Regions from separate parts of the Stenotrophomonas sp. NPDC077659 genome, predicted to be linked through region 1. Evidence: riboswitches for the same ligand, from Rfam matches in the RefSeq annotation. Region 1 holds a riboswitch; the other holds the start of a gene.
The links. A riboswitch is a leader RNA that binds a small molecule or an ion and turns the genes downstream of it on or off. The one in region 1 is predicted to bind cobalamin.
Positions count from the first base shown of each region.

Region 2: it holds a riboswitch for cobalamin, as region 1 does, so the genes downstream of both, ACQKDV_RS13930 (epoxyqueuosine reductase QueH) here and btuB (TonB-dependent vitamin B12 receptor) in region 1, are expected to answer to the same signal.

Region 1 is NZ_JBNNHG010000018.1:16,381-23,903, forward strand. It holds gene bioD (dethiobiotin synthase) at 1-296, opposite strand, end outside; gene ACQKDV_RS04640 (GAF domain-containing protein) at 364-846, shown strand; gene ACQKDV_RS04645 (TfoX/Sxy family protein) at 843-1,193, shown strand; gene ACQKDV_RS04650 (histidine phosphatase family protein) at 1,291-1,869, opposite strand; cobalamin riboswitch at 2,045-2,266, shown strand; gene btuB (TonB-dependent vitamin B12 receptor) at 2,383-4,230, shown strand; gene gph (phosphoglycolate phosphatase) at 4,456-5,127, opposite strand; gene ACQKDV_RS04665 (class I SAM-dependent methyltransferase) at 5,189-5,980, opposite strand; gene ACQKDV_RS04670 (LysR family transcriptional regulator) at 5,977-6,906, opposite strand; gene ACQKDV_RS04675 (NAD(P)-dependent oxidoreductase) at 7,015-7,523, shown strand, end outside.
Region 2 is NZ_JBNNHG010000102.1:6,015-13,537, forward strand. It holds gene ACQKDV_RS13905 (NADH:flavin oxidoreductase/NADH oxidase) at 1-661, shown strand, start outside; gene ACQKDV_RS13910 (LysR family transcriptional regulator) at 665-1,576, opposite strand; gene purU (formyltetrahydrofolate deformylase) at 1,691-2,542, shown strand; gene ACQKDV_RS13920 (NYN domain-containing protein) at 2,582-3,304, opposite strand; gene pncA (bifunctional nicotinamidase/pyrazinamidase) at 3,520-4,146, opposite strand; gene ACQKDV_RS13930 (epoxyqueuosine reductase QueH) at 4,203-4,874, opposite strand; cobalamin riboswitch at 5,016-5,229, opposite strand; gene ACQKDV_RS13935 (nicotinate phosphoribosyltransferase) at 5,309-6,718, opposite strand; partial or broken gene ACQKDV_RS13940 (bifunctional nicotinamide-nucleotide adenylyltransferase/Nudix hydroxylase) at 6,784-7,523, opposite strand, start outside.

The sequences.
Region 1 (7,523 bases):
TGCACCCCGTCCTCGGCGGCGGCCAGTTCCGGCGCCAGCGGATGCCGCAGCGCATAGGGGTTCAGGTCGGCGTAGTCCGGCACCGGCCAGCTGGCCGCCTGCAGGGCCAGGGCATCCTCGTTGCGCAGGCCCTGGCCGAGGTCCTGGCTGCCACTGGCCACCGGCTTCATGCCCACCGCACGCAGCCCGCGCCCGCGCAGCGCATGCAGCAGCGCGGTGCTGCTGGCGGTCTTGCCGATTTCGGTATCGGTCCCGGTGACGAACACGGCCGGCGGCATCAGGTTGGGCAGGGGCATCAACAGCTCCAGGCATGCAACAGAGCGTGCATTATCGCCGGTCCCGTGCGCTTGCTAGACTGCGGGCATGTTCGCCAATGCCTCGCTTACCGGCAGCAAGCCGGAACAATACGCCCAGCTGCTGGAACAGGCCCGCGGCCTGGTCTACGGCGAGTCCGACCGCATCGCCAACGCGGCCAACCTCTCCGCACTGGTCTACCACGCCCTGCCCGACCTGAACTGGGTGGGCTTCTACCTGTACGACGGCAAGGAGCTGGTGGTCGGCCCGTTCCAGGGCCTGCCGGCCTGCGTACGCATCCCGCTGGAAAAGGGCGTGTGCGGTGCCGCCGCCAGCCAGCGCGTCACCCAGCGCGTGGAAGATGTCGATGCCTTCCCGGGCCACATCGCCTGCGATTCGGCATCGCGCTCGGAACTGGTGGTACCGCTGCTGCGCGGTGATGAACTGATCGGCGTGTTCGACATCGACAGCCCGACGGTGGGCCGCTTCGATGCCGAGGACCAGGCCGGTCTGGAAGCCATCGCCCGCGTGTTCGTCGAGGCCCTGGGATGAGCGCACCGAAGCTGCGCAACATCGGCCCGAAGAGTGCGGCGTGGCTGCGCCAGGTTGGCCTGCGCAGCCGCGAGGATCTGGCCGCGCTCGGCGCGGTCGGGGCCTTCGTCAAGGTCAAGCGCGCCGGCTTCAAGCCGAGCCTGAACCTGCTCTATTCGCTGGAAGGCGCGCTGCTGGACTGCCATTGGCAGGAGCTGGGCGAAGCGCAGCGCGAGGCGCTGGTGCAGGATTACGAAGCACGCATCGCCGCGCACCCGCTGAAGCCGGCCGGCCCGGCATCGGGCCCGGTGCATGAGCAGCGCTTCGACACCGGGGAGGATGGCGAAGACCGTTTCGCCGAAGATTGAGGGACCGGTAGTGCCGGCCACTGGCCGGCAACCGCGCGATCATCGCGACGTTCCAGGGAATGCCGGCCAGCGGCCGGCACTACCACGGTGATGCGGCTTACGGCTGCTGCAGTTCCAGCAGCTCGCCGACCAGGCCCACTTCGCCGCGCTCCAGCCACACCCGCAAGCGCGTGCCGTGGTCGATGCGCAGTGCCCAGCACAGCGACAGCGGCAGCCCGCAGACCTGCGACAGCACCATCCGCAGTGGGCCGCCATGGCTGACCACCACCGTCGGCACGGGATCATCGTCATCCAGCAGGCGATCCAGCGCGCGCGCGATGCGGCGCTCGAAATGGCCCCAGCTTTCGCCATTGGGCGGCGGGAAAGCGTGCGGATCGGCATGGAAGGCCGCCAGCGCGTCTTCTGGCAGGTCGAACAGCGACTGCCCGTCCCAATCACCGAAATCCAGCTCTTCCCATTCCTCGTCAGCGTCCACGTCCAGCCCGCGCGGAGTGGCCAGGGCCATGGCCGTATGCAGCGAACGCAGGCGCGGCGAACTGATCACCCGCTGCCATTCCTGCCCGGCGTAGGCATCGACCAGTTCCTGCGGCAGGCGGGCCAACTGCGGCGGATCGCTGCGGCCGTCGAGGAACTCGTCGCGGCCATTGCCGGCGTGGCGGACCAGATCGAGGATCATGCGTGCGCCCTGTGCAGGCAACGCGGGAGCAGCGGAAAACGGGGGGACATCGGCAACGGCACCACGGGATCGAGGGGATATTCTAAGGCAGAGCAAGGACGGTCGAGCGGGATCGGCAACGGCATCGCAAAGGCAGTCGAGCGAGCTCGACTCTACTCGTTGCCAGGGATGCCGTAGACTGCGCGCACTTCCAGGTGACCTGCGGCCTTGGCCGGCAGGTTGAAACGGGAAGCCGGTGACGCGTGGCGACACGCCAGGCCGGCGCTGCCCCCGCAACGGTAAGCACGTCTGTTCCAGGCAACACCGCCACTGTGCCGCTGGCATGGGAAGGCGCCTGGACGGTGGCCTCGCGCCACCGGCGGCAAGCCCGGAGACCGGCCCGGAAGCCTCAGGTCGCGATGCGGTGGGCATGGCGCTGGATGACCGTGGCGCTGCCGCGGCTTCGGCGCCTGCCTGCGTTCGCGGCTCCTCCCCTTCGTCACGCGGGCGTGCGTGGCACCCGGAGTTCGCCCGATGAAGCTGCAGTCCCGAATGCTGTCCCTGGCCGTGCTGGCCGCCCTGCCCGCTCTGGCCCATGCGCAGGCCAGCGATGACACCGCCGCGCTGGACCAGGTGCTGGTCACCGCTACCCGCACCCCCATCGCCCTGCAGGACAGCATCGCGCCGGCGCAGGTGATCGACCGCGCGCAGATCGACTCCAGCCAGGCCACCTCGCTGCAGGAACTGCTGGCCGGCCGCGCCGGCATCAACCTCACCAACGCCGGTGGCCTCGGCAAGCAAAGCTCGTTGTTCCTGCGCGGTACCAACTCCTCGCACACCGTGGTGCTGGTCGACGGCGTGCGCATCAACAGCGCCGACCTGGGCCTGGCGATGTACCAGGACCTGCCGCTGGCGCAGATCGAGCGCGTCGAAATCGTCCGTGGTCCGCAGTCGAGCCTGTACGGGGCCGATGCCATCGGGGGCGTGATCCAGATATTCACCCGTCGCAACCACGGTGAATTCAGCCCGCACTTCCAGCTCGGCGGTGGCAGCAACGGCCTGCGCGAAGCCAACGGGGGCATCGGTGGCAGCGGCGAACACGGCTGGTTCGGTGCCGACATCGCCTACCAGCACACCGATGGCATCAACGCCTGCCGTGGCTCGGCCACGCTGTTCACCGGCTGCTATGCCGATGAGCCCGATCGCGATGGCTACCGCAACCTGTCCAAGAGCCTGCGCGGCGGCTACACCTTCAACGAGCAGTGGAGCGTGGAAGGCAGCGCCCTGCGCGCTGAAGGCGAGAACCACTACGACGGCTACTACAACTATTCGGAAACGCTGCAGCAGGTGATGTCCGGCAAGCTGCGCTACACACCGAGCGAGCGCCTGGCGTTCACCGCCAGTGTCGGCCGCAGCGACAACGAATCAGACAACTACGGTGACTTCGGTGTGTCCGGCAGCGCGCAGACGCACCGCGACAATGCATCGCTGCAGGCGGACATCGGCTTGGCCGAGGGCCAGCTGCTGAGCACCGGGGTGGACTGGAGCGAAGACAACCTGGATGGCAGCAGCGCCGGCTATCTGGTCGACAGCCGCCGCAACACCGGCGTGTTCGCGCAGTACCAGGGCCGGTTCGGCCGCCACCAGTTGCAGCTGAGCGCGCGCAACGATGACAACGCGCAGTTCGGCAACCACGCCACCGGCAGTCTCGGCTGGGCGGTGGAACTGGGCCACGGCCTGCGGGTGAATGCCAGCTACGGCACTGCGTTCAAGGCACCCACCTTCAGCGACCTGTACGACCCCTGGAGCGGCGTGCCGACGCTGGACCCGGAGAAGTCGAAGAGCGCCAACATCGGCCTGTCGCAGCATGGCCGGGGCTGGCACTGGGGCGTGGACCTGTACGAGACCCGCATCGATGACCTGATCACCTACGATGCGGCAACGTTCATGATGCAGCAGGTCGAGAAGGCGCGGATCCGCGGCGCCGAACTGACGGCAGGCACGGTGCTGGCCGGCTTCGACATCAATGGCCAGCTGAGCTACACCGATCCGCGCAACCGCACGGCTGGCAGCGCGCAGTTCGACAACTGGCTGCCGCGCCGTGCGCAGCAGACCGCACGCCTGGACATCGACCGCCGCTTCGGCAACGTCCGCGCCGGGCTGACCGTGCAGGGTGCGGGCAAGCGCTACGACGATGCCAGCAACACGGTGAGGCTGGGCGGGTACGGCACGTTGGACCTGCGCGTGGAATATGTGCTGACGCCATCGTGGTCGTTGCTGGCGCGCGTGGCGAATGTGTTCGACCGTCGCTACGAGACCGTGGCGTGGTTCAACCAGCCGGGCCGCGAATATCAGCTGAGCGTGCGTTACCAGCCGAAATAGGGGACCACACCATCGACGCATGGCGTCGATCTACTGTAGAGCCGGGCCCATGCTCGGCTTGGGCATCCAGTTCGTAGCGTCGAGCTTGCTCGACTGCGGGGTTCGCGCCGAACACAGCCGAGCGCGGGCTCTGCTCTACATGGGTGCGTCAGCAAAGCGACCGATGCCGCCATCGACGCATGGCGTCGATCTACTGTAGAGCCGAGCCCATGCTCGGCTTGGGCATCACGGCGTGGGGATGTCGGCGGCCAGCCCGGGCAGTTCACGCAGGTCGTCGATCACGGCCACGGCGTGGGCGTTTTCCAGGTCCAGGCCACGCGGGTATCCATAGCGCACCAGTGTGATCGGCATGCCGGCATCCTCGGCGGCGCGGTAATCGGTAAGCGAATCACCCACCATCAGGCAGGTGTCCACAGCCAACCCGAAGTGCGCGGCGATATGTCGCAGCGGTTCGCCACTGGGCTTGCGCTGCGGCAGAGAATCACCGCCCAGCACCAGTGAGAACGCGGCATCGATGCCCAGGTGCTGCAGCAGCGGCGGCACCAGCGCGGCCGGCTTGTTGGTGCAGATGGCCAGCGGCACACCCCGCGTGCGCAACAGGGCCAGCGCTTCGGGCACGCCGTCGAACAGGCGCGGGCTGCGCAGCAGGCATTGGCGGTAGTGCACCATGAAGGTGGGCATCACCTCGGCCAGATCTATGTCACGACCGGCGGCGTGCACCGCCTGCTCCACCAGCCGCCGCACGCCATCGCCGATCCAGCCCAGCACGGTAGCTTCGGGCACGCGCGCCAGGCCGATGTCTTCCAGCGTGCGGTTCAGCGCTTCGGCGATATCGGCCGCGCTGTCCACCAGCGTGCCGTCGAGATCGAACACAACCAACGAATAGGGATACGACAACGGACGGCACCTGTGCGACGTGGGCCGTCCATTGTACGCCCGCCCCTGCAACCGCTCCGCCTCAACCGATGCGCCGCGCGCGGGTGGCCAGGAACGTGGGCAGGTAGCGGTCGATCAGGAAACGCGGGCGCGGCTGCCAGTCTTCCATGAAGCGCTCGACCACGAAGCCGGCGTCGAGCTGGCCACCGATCAGTTCGCCCAGGCCGTGGCCGAAGGTCAGCGCTTCGCCGCGTGCGAGCTTGGCCTTGCGCTCGTCGGCCGGCAGATCTTCCAGATCCGAGTACGGAATGGCGTAACGCGGGCGGATCAAGCCCTGTTCCTGCAGCTGCGGATCACGCGCACCCACGAACACCACCGGGTTGTAGAAGCTGGCCAGCAGCAGCCCATCGCGGGCCAGCACCCGCTGGCACTCGGCCCAGACCGGGCGCACATCGGGCACGTACAGATTGGAAATGGGATGGAACACCACATCGAAGCTGCCATCGCCGAAGGCATGCAGGTCGCGCATGTCCCCCTGCACGGTGCGCAGTGCAAGGCCATCGCGTTCGGCCACGCTGCGGTCCTGCGCCAGCTGCCCATCAGACAGATCGAATACGGTGACCACTGCACCTGCAGCGGCCAATACAGGTGCCTGCTGGCCACCGGCCGAGGCCAGGCAGAGGATGCGGCGGCCGCGCACATCGCCCAGCCAGTCCAGTGGCAGTGCGCGGGGTGTCAGGTGCACCTGCCAGCGGCCCTGGCGGGCGGCTGCAATCGTTCCGGCATCTACCGGGCGTGACCAGTCCCCTGCCTCGCGGGCCTGGCGGTCCCAGGCCGCGCGGTTGTGGTCGAGCAATGCCTGTCCATGGTTCATGTGTCCTCCTTGATCGGTGGGCGCCACTCCAGGTCCTGGAAGGCCGGGCTGGCAAAACACTCGGCCAGGAAATCCAGGAACCGGCGCATGATAGCGGGCTGCTGTCGACGCGATGCGTACACGGCATGAATGCCCAGCGCGTCCAGCTCATAGGCTGGCAGCAGCTGCACCAGTTCGCCCGAACGCAGCAGCGGCGCCACCTGGTAGGTCGGCAGCATGGCGATGCCCGCACCGGCGCGCACCGCTTCCAGCAGCAGCGAGGCTTCATTGGCGCTGATGTTGCCGCCCACCGCCACCGTCAGCGAGCGACCTCCGCGGTGCAGCTGCCACAGGCTCCTGCCGACGTAGTGGTGGGTAAGGCAGTTGTGCGCGGGCAGCTGCTCCGGCGTGGTGGGCGTGCCATGCGCCTGCAGATAGGCCGGGGTGGCGCACAGCACCGAACGGCAGGTGGCCAGCCGTCGCGCGATGAGGCTCGGGTCGATCTGTCGGGCGATGCGTACGGCCAGGTCCACGCGCTCTTCCACCAGGTTGACCATGCGGTCGACCAGCAGCAGTTCGATGCGCGCGGCGGGATGGCGCTGGACGAAGGCGGCCACGGCGCGTGCCAGGTGACTCTGCCCGAACGACACGCTGGCAGTGATGCGCAGGGTGCCGTGCGGCTCGGGATCGTCACTGGCCAGTTCGCCCTGCAGCTCCTCGCCGATGGCCAGCATCTGCCGGAAGCGCGCCAGCGCGGCCTCACCCGCGCCGGTGAGACTGATACGCCGGGTGGTCCGGTGCAGCAGCCGCGCGCCCAGCCAACCCTCCACTTCGGCCAGGTAGCGGCTGACCATGGCGCGGGACATGTCCAGCGCCTCGGCGGCCGCGGTCAGGCTGCCGCGCTCGGCCACCTCGACGAACACGGTCATGGCGGTCAATCGGTCCATCTGCTCGATCCATGCAACAAACAAGCGCGTTATACGCTGTTTTTAGATCAATTGCAGCGGCCTACAGTGGCGTCGTTCCTACCCCATTCCGCCCCAAGGAGTCCTGCCATGAAGATTGCCCTCGTCGGTGCCACCGGCAACATCGGCCGCCAGATTGCCCGCCACGCCCTGTCCCACGGCCACCAGGTCACGGCCGTGGTGCGCAGTGAAAAAGACCTGCCGGCCGAACTGGCCGGTGCCGAGCTGGCCATCGCCGCGCTGGACGACACCGACGCACTGGCCGCGGTGATTGCCGGCCACGATGTGCTGGCCAGCGCCTACGGCCCGCGCCCGGGCGATGACATCGCCCAGATCGCCACCGTGGCCGACCAGCTGGTCGCTGCGGCACGCCAGGCCAAGGTGCCGCGCGTGGTGGTGGTCGGCGGTGCCGGCAGCCTGGAAATCGCACCGGGCGTGCAGCTGGTGGACACCCCGGATTTCCCCGCCGCCTACAAGCCCTATGCGCTGGCCGCACGTGAAGCGCTGAAGCGCCTGCAGGCCGTGGATGACCTCGACTGGACCTTCTTCTCGCCGGCTGCGGAAATCGGCCCGGGCGAAGAACGTGGCCAGTACCGCGT
Region 2 (7,523 bases), on a different contig from region 1:
GGATGACGCCGGCATTGCCGAGATCATCGCCGCCTTCGCCGCCAGCGCAGTGCGTGCCGAACGCCTGGGCCTGGAGCTGATCGAGATCCACGCCGCGCACGGTTACCTGCTGCACCAGTTCCTCTCCCCGCTCAGCAACCGCCGCACCGATGGTTACGGCGGCTCGCTGCCGAACCGCCTGCGCCTGCTGGTGGAAGTGTTCGATGCGGTGCGCGAAGCGGTGTCGGACAAGGTATCGGTGGGCGTGCGTATCTCCGCCACCGACTGGGTTGACGGCGGCTGGGACCTGGTGCAGAGCGAAGCACTGGCCCAGGTGCTGGACGCGCGCGGCTGCAACTTCCTGCATGTGTCCAGCGGCGGCCTCGACGAGCGCCAGAAGATCAGCGTCGGCCCGGGCTACCAGGTGCCGTTCGCGGCAGCCATCAAGGCGAAGAAGCTGCGCATGCCGGTCATTGCGGTGGGCCTGATCACCGAGCCGGAACAGGCCGAATCGATCCTGCGCCACAACCAGGCCGATGCCATCGCCCTGGCGCGCGGCATCCTGTACGACCCGCGCTGGCCGTGGCACGCCGCTGCGGCGCTGGGCGACAGCGTGGTGCCGTCGCCGCAGTACCTGCGCTGCGAGCCGCGCGAAGTACGCAACGTGTTTCGCGCGCGCTGAACCTCAGACCTGCCAGGCCGGCGTCATGCCGGCCTGCAGGTGCTCGAACAGGGCACGGATCTTCGCGGTGAAATCGCGGCGGTCGCTTACGCAGAAGAACACCTCCATCGGCTCCGGCTGCCACGCGCTGGCCGGGCCGAATACCGCCTGCAGGCGGCCATCGCGCAGGTACGGCTCGGCCACGAACGCGGCCAGCCGGGTGACGCCCGCACCCGCTGCAGCCAGCTGGGCCAGCGCGTCGATGTCATCGCAGACCATGCTCGGCGGCAGCGCCGCGTCCACCCGCTGGCCATCCTTCAGCAGGCCCCAGCGCAGCGGTCGGCCATCGGTGGGGAAGCGGTGCAGCAGGCCACAATGGCGGCTCAGCTCGGCCGGATCGCGCGGTGTGCCCTGCGCCTCCAGGTAGGCGGGCGACGCACAGAACACGAACGGGATGCGCGCCAGCGGCCGCGCCACCAGACCATCTTCCAACTGCGCACCGATGCGGATGCTGGCATCCACCGCTTCCGGCCCGTGCTGCACGGCGCGATCGCTCAGGCACAGTTCCAGCTGCAGTTGCGGGTAGCGCTGCTGCAGGCTGGGCAGCAGCGGTGCCAGCACATGGCGGCCGAATGCGCTGCTGCTGGCGATGCGCAGCGGCCCGGACGGTTCGATATCACCCGCAGTGACCATCGCCTGCGCGCGCGCCAGGTCGGCCTCGATATGGCGCACCTGCGCCAGATACACCGCACCGGCCTCGCTGAGCGCCAGCTGCCGCGTGCTGCGATTGAGCAGGCGCACGCCCAGGTGGGCTTCCAGCCGGGTGATGTTCTGGCCCACCGCAGTGGCACTGATGCCCAGCTGGCGAGCGGCAGCGGCAATGCTGCCGGTCTGCGCGGTGCGGGTGAAGCTGCGGATGAGCTGCAACAGGTTCATGACCGGCCAGCTTGCCATGCGGGAGGGCAAGTATCGCTTGGGTCTGTACCAAGCAGTTCGGTTGCATCGGTGACCATCGTCCCCGCCGCCACGGCGCTGCCCTAAACTCGGGCGATGCGCCCCGATTCCATTCTTACCCTGTCCTGCCCCGACCGCACCGGTATCGTCTACCGCGTCTCGGGGCTGTTGTTCGACCACGGCTGCAACATCCTCGACGCCCAGCAGTTCGGCGATGAGGAAAGCGGCCGCTTCTTCCTGCGCGTGCATTTCGACCGCGATGCGAGCCTGCCGCTCGACACCGTGCATGCCGCCATGGCCACGCTGGCGGCCGACTACGGCATGGATTGGCAGCTGCACGATGGGCGTCGCCGCGCGCGCCTGCTGGTGTTGGTCAGCAAGCAGGGCCATTGCCTGAACGATCTGCTGTTCCGCGCCCATAGCGGCCAGCTGAAAGTGGACATTGCCGCAGTGGCCTCCAACCACGCCGATTTCGCGCCGCTGGCCGCGTCCTACCAGGTGCCGTTCCACCACCTGCCGGTGAACGCAGAAACGCGCGCGGTGCAGGAACAGCAGATCATTGACCTGGTCGAACGCGAACGCATCGATCTGGTCGTGCTGGCGCGCTACATGCAGATCCTGTCGCCCACGCTGTGCCGCGCACTTGCGGGCCGCGCCATCAACATCCACCACAGCTTCCTGCCCAGCTTCAAAGGCGCGCAGCCGTACCACCAGGCGCACGCGCGCGGGGTCAAGATCATCGGCGCCACCGCGCACTACGTCACCGAAGATCTGGACGAAGGCCCGATCATCGAACAGGACGTGGCCCGCGTGGACCACGCCATGGCGCCGCGCGAGCTGGTGCGGCTGGGCAGCGATACCGAATCGCAGGTGCTGGCGCGTGCCGTGCGCCGGCATGTGGAGCACCGCATTCTGCTCAACGGGCACCGCACGGTGGTGTTCCGGTAACGCGTCGTCCATCCCGCGTCCGCCGGGCGTGGCCCGGCGCTACCAACGGGCGTGATCGGGTAGCGCCGGGCCATGCCCGGCGGAGCTGCTCCACGCTTCTTTCCTGCTGATGGGCTTGGGGCACGTTGAACGAACGCCATCAATGTGTTCTAGAAGGCCGGGCGGAATCGAAGACCACATCGGATCCAGAATGAAGTCAACGCCCTCGCGCCGCGCGAGTTTGGCGGCTGGAATGAAATCCGCATCTCCCGCTACCAGAATGATCTGACGAACCTGTCGTTTCAGTGATAGTGAGGAGATGTCCAAGCCAATACGCATATCGACGCCCTTCTGCCTCACCTCCGGGTGCAGGTCGCTCGGCAGGAGCGCGGAAAATTCGCGTTTGCCTTTCAGTAGCGCATCAAGCGTTCGGGAATCAGTCGTCCATGCGTTGGAGTCCGCGAGATGACCAAGCCTCAAGGCCACTTTCCGTTTCTGCTTCAAAGCGTCATGCAGGCCGACCCTGAATAGTGCTTCGGGCGACTGCGCATAGTTGATGCAGACACCAGATATCGGGTTGTGCATCCGCTTCTGCAGCGGCGGGCAGTCGTAGAAGAAGATGCGGTAGAGATCGCGCCTGTCGCAGCCCGACGAAGTCAGGTGCGCGAGAGTCCATCGGTGTGCCACTTCTGCAGCACGTTCGGCATTATGCGCGTTGTGCGGCTCGATGCGACGGAATCGCTTAACAAAATAGCCGCCATCGATGAGGATCGCTGTTGGCATGCCGTTGCCTTCCGGTTCCATCCAATGAAAAGCCCCTGGTTCGGCCGTCCCGCGATCTGTAGGGGGGCGTACTTGAGGGGCTGGATGGGTTCATTGTCTTGCTGTGGGCAGGGGTGCGCAAGCGGCAGACGCGACAGTTGCCGGTTGCCGGCCAGCGGCCGGCACTACCAATCTCGGGGATGAGGTAGCGCCGGGCCATGCCCGGCGGCCACGCGTCAAACCACCGCAATCCCCGCCTTGCCCAGCGCCTCGCGCACCATCGCGTCGTTGGCTTCGGTCACCGGCCGGGTCAGCTCCCACAGGAACTTCACCCGGAAGCCGGATTTCACCGCGTCCTGGGCGCTCCACAGCACGCAGTAATCGCGCGCCAGGCCGCACACGTGCACCTCGCGGATGCGGCGCTCATGCAGCCAGCCGGCCAGGCCGGTCGGCGGGCGTTCGCCCTCCGGGCCGTGGTTCTCGCGGAAGGCGCTGTAGGAATCCACCTGCGGGCGGGTGCCCTTGCGCAGGATCAGGTCGGCCACGGTCCAGTCCACATCCGGGTGCAGCGCGGCGCCGTCGCTGCCCTGCACGCAGTGGTCCGGCCACAGGGTCTGCGGCTGGGCGTGAAGCAGGATGCTCTCGAACGGTCGCTTGCCGGGATGCTGGCTGGCGAAGGACGCATGGTCAGCCGGGTGCCAATCCTGGGTGGCCACGACCGTGCGGTAGCGGCGCTGCGCCAGCAGTTCTGCAATCGGTGCCACCAGCGCATCGCCCTGGTCACAGGCCAGCGCGCCACCAGGCATGAAGTCCGGCTGCAGGTCGATCACCAGCAGGGCGACATCGGCGGGCAGGGCGGTCATGGCAGGGTCCAGCAGCACGGAAGGGGCGACCAGCGTGGCCGCCCCCTGCGCTCGCGTCAATCGCCCGGCGGTGTTTCATTGTCCTGGCCGTAATACAGCAGGCCGATCTTGATGCGCTCGCGGCCGGTTTCGCGGCGGTGGCGGTTGGCATCGCGCAGCGAGTACACGCAGCCGCAGTATTCCTGCTGGTAGAACTGCTCGCGCTTGCTGATTTCCACCATGCGGCTGGCACCACCGCCCTTGCGCCAGTTGTAATCCCAGTACTGCAGGCCCTCGTAGCGCGACGCGGCGCGGATGCCGCAGTCGTTGATCTGTGCCATGTTCTTCCAGCGCGAAATGCCCAGCGACGAGCTGATGGTGTCGTAGCCATGCTCATGCGCGTACAGCGCGGTGCGCTCGAAACGCATGTCGAAGCACATCGTGCAGCGGATGCCGCGCTCGGGTTCGTTTTCCATGCCGCGCGCACGGCTGAACCAGTTGTCGGTGTCGTAGTCGCAATCGATGAAGGGAATGCTGTGCTGCTCGGCAAAGCGGATGTTTTCCTGCTTGCGCAGCTCGTACTCCTTCACCGGGTGGATGTTGGGGTTGTAGAAGAAGATCGCGTAGTCGATCCCGGAGGCGGTGATCGCCTCCATCACTTCGCCCGAACAGGGCGCGCAGCACGAATGCAGCAGCAGGCGCTTGCCGTCGGCGGGCAGGGACAGGGCGGGGCGTTGGAACTCGGTCATCGTCGGGTGCATCTGGGCGTGGGCAACGGGTCTGGCCGGAAACCGTGAACAGGACGCACGCGACCACGCCGCCTGCACGCGCAGGACGACAGTGGCCCCGGCAACCTCCCCGCGGAGATTCCAGGTCGAATCAGGGGACGGTCGTGTCCCCCGGCCGGGGCCGGTATTCGGGCTGATGGACACGGGCCGCAGCCCACCTACTACCTGCCGCTTCCCAGGCGCGCGCCCAGTGCTGTTGGCAGGATTCGTTTCCATTCACCGCTGCGGGGCAGCTCCGGAATGGGCGCGCGAGGCGCCTTCACCGGATTCCCGTTCAAATCCCTGCCACCATCCAGCCACGGCAGGGATACCTTCGGCGTGCCCACGGTGGACGGCTTGCTGGAACCAGTCAAGGGGGCCGTTCCAGTAGATCCACGCCATGCGTGGATGCACCCTTACCGCTGGCCCGCCGCCCGCGCGCGGATGTCCTCCAACCGCTGGTCATGCAGCAGGCGGCCGTTCTCCCACACGGTCACCATCGCATCCTCAAATCCCGCCGGCAGCGTTTCATCGCCATCAGCCGGCAGCGCCACGGTGTGCAGGCTGCCATCATCCAGCCGGCGCAGCAGGCGCATGCGGCCGCGCTTGCTGGCCTTGCCCGCGTCGGTGATCGGGTCCTTGTAGACGTCGATCCATGCACCGTCCACCCGCGCGGCCGAGCACTTCAGCGCGAACTTCTGCGTATCGCGGTCCAGCCGCTGCAGCAGCGCGCCGCCCATGCCGAACGCCACATTGTCCGCGGCGTAACCCTGCCCGGTGATGCGCTGCAGGATGGCGCGGATCGTGTCCGGGTTGATGCCATCGCCCTGGATCACCCGCACGTGGTTGAGCACGCGGTAGCCCTTGCCGTTGATCGTGTGGCCGAAGGCCTCATCCAGCCGGCGCAGGCTTTCGGCCACCACCTCCACCGGGTCGCCCGAATCGGGACGGATGACCAGGGTGGCGCCCGAGGCGATCACTTCATCGCGCAGGGTGGTACCCCAGTGATCGCTGATGGCGCGGTAGATGTCATAGCTGTCCGACACCACGGCGACAATCGCACCGGGCCTGCCGAACTGGCGCAGCATGTTGCGGTACGCATCTACTTCGCGATCGCGGCCCCAGCTGGTGATGGTGCTGTGCTCGGCAGCGGGTATCGAAGAGCCGGCCATCGGCGCGTGGTAGTGCGCACGCGCCAGGCACAGCGCCGAGACGGTATCGGTGCCGAGGAAGTTGACCAGGTGCGCGGCACCGCCCAGTGCGGCCGATTCCAGGCTCGATACACCACGTGCGCCGAAATCGTGCAGCTTGAACGGCAGTTGCCCCTGCGCATCGTCGCTGGTCTGCTGCAGGAAGCCGGCGATGGTCTGCCGCGCATGCCAGCTGATGGTGGCCACGGTGACCGGGTACCACACGCGCAGCAGCAGGGTTTCCAGGTACGAAGGCACCCAGAACGCGGCCGGGTCGGTCGACTCGATGGTCATCAGCGCCTGGTGTGTAGGCACCACGCTGCCTTCCGGCACGGCGCGGATACGTACCGGTAGGTGGCCACCGAGGCGGTCGACGATATCGCGCCAACCGGCTTCGTTGAACGGTTCGCCATGCGCGGCGAACACCGCGGCGGCGTCATCGATGTCGGCGTGAGTGACCGGCCGCGCCAGGGCGTCCTTGAGGATGGCCTGCAGGCCGAAGAACACCGTGCGGTCGTGCAGGCCGCCGCGCGATTCCACGTAGAAGAACGTGGCATCGGTACCGGGCGGGTACTGCAGCCAGTGGCTGGCCTTGTAGCTGTCGGTGTTGAGGAGAAGGTTATCGAGGTAGTGCATGACGGAAGCTCCTTCGCGTCGGGTGACACCAGCGGTCTATCCGCCAGTGGGAAAGGCCGGGCAGGTCAGCCGCGGCCCAGGAAATACTCCAGGATGTGCAGGTGGTCTTCGTACAGCTGCGGGCCCATGTCCAGGGCTTCGCTCACCGGAATCCAGCGCGCCTTGTCGGCGTCATCGCCGCCGCGCACCGGGGGCAGATCACCGGCCGGGAATTCAAAGTGGAAACCATGGGTGATGGTGCGGCCGCGCTGGCTGCGGTCGGGGTGGTCGAACACCTGCTGGCTCTTCAGCGAGCCCTTCAGCACCGGCAGCGGAATCTTCAGCCGGGTCTCTTCGCGTAGTTCGCGCAGGCAGCTGTCGAGCAGGCTCTGGTCCTGGCCGACGAAACCACCAGGCAGCGCCCACAGGCCCTTGCCGGGCTCCGAACGGCGGCGCACCAGCAGCACGTGGCCCGAGTGCACCACCACCGCATCGGTAGTGACGAACGTGGGCGCGTAGGGCGCGTCCTTCCAGGCGGCCTTGTACTGTTCGATGAAGCGGTACTCGGCCACCAGCTGGCCGTAGGCCGGTGCACTCTTGCGGAACGCCTCAAGCATGTCGTACACCGGTGCGGGCACATTTCCACGCAGCATCAGCAGCGCACCGTGGAAGTCGACATCGCCGGCTTCAAACAGGTAGCGGCGCAGTTCGGTGGCCGACAGGGTGGCGGTGTGCTGTACGTCCACCAGCGGCCACTGCGGGAATTCGCGCAGGTAGTAGCTGGAGGCATCCTTGTCCATGCCGATCAGGCCGACCTTGGCATCGG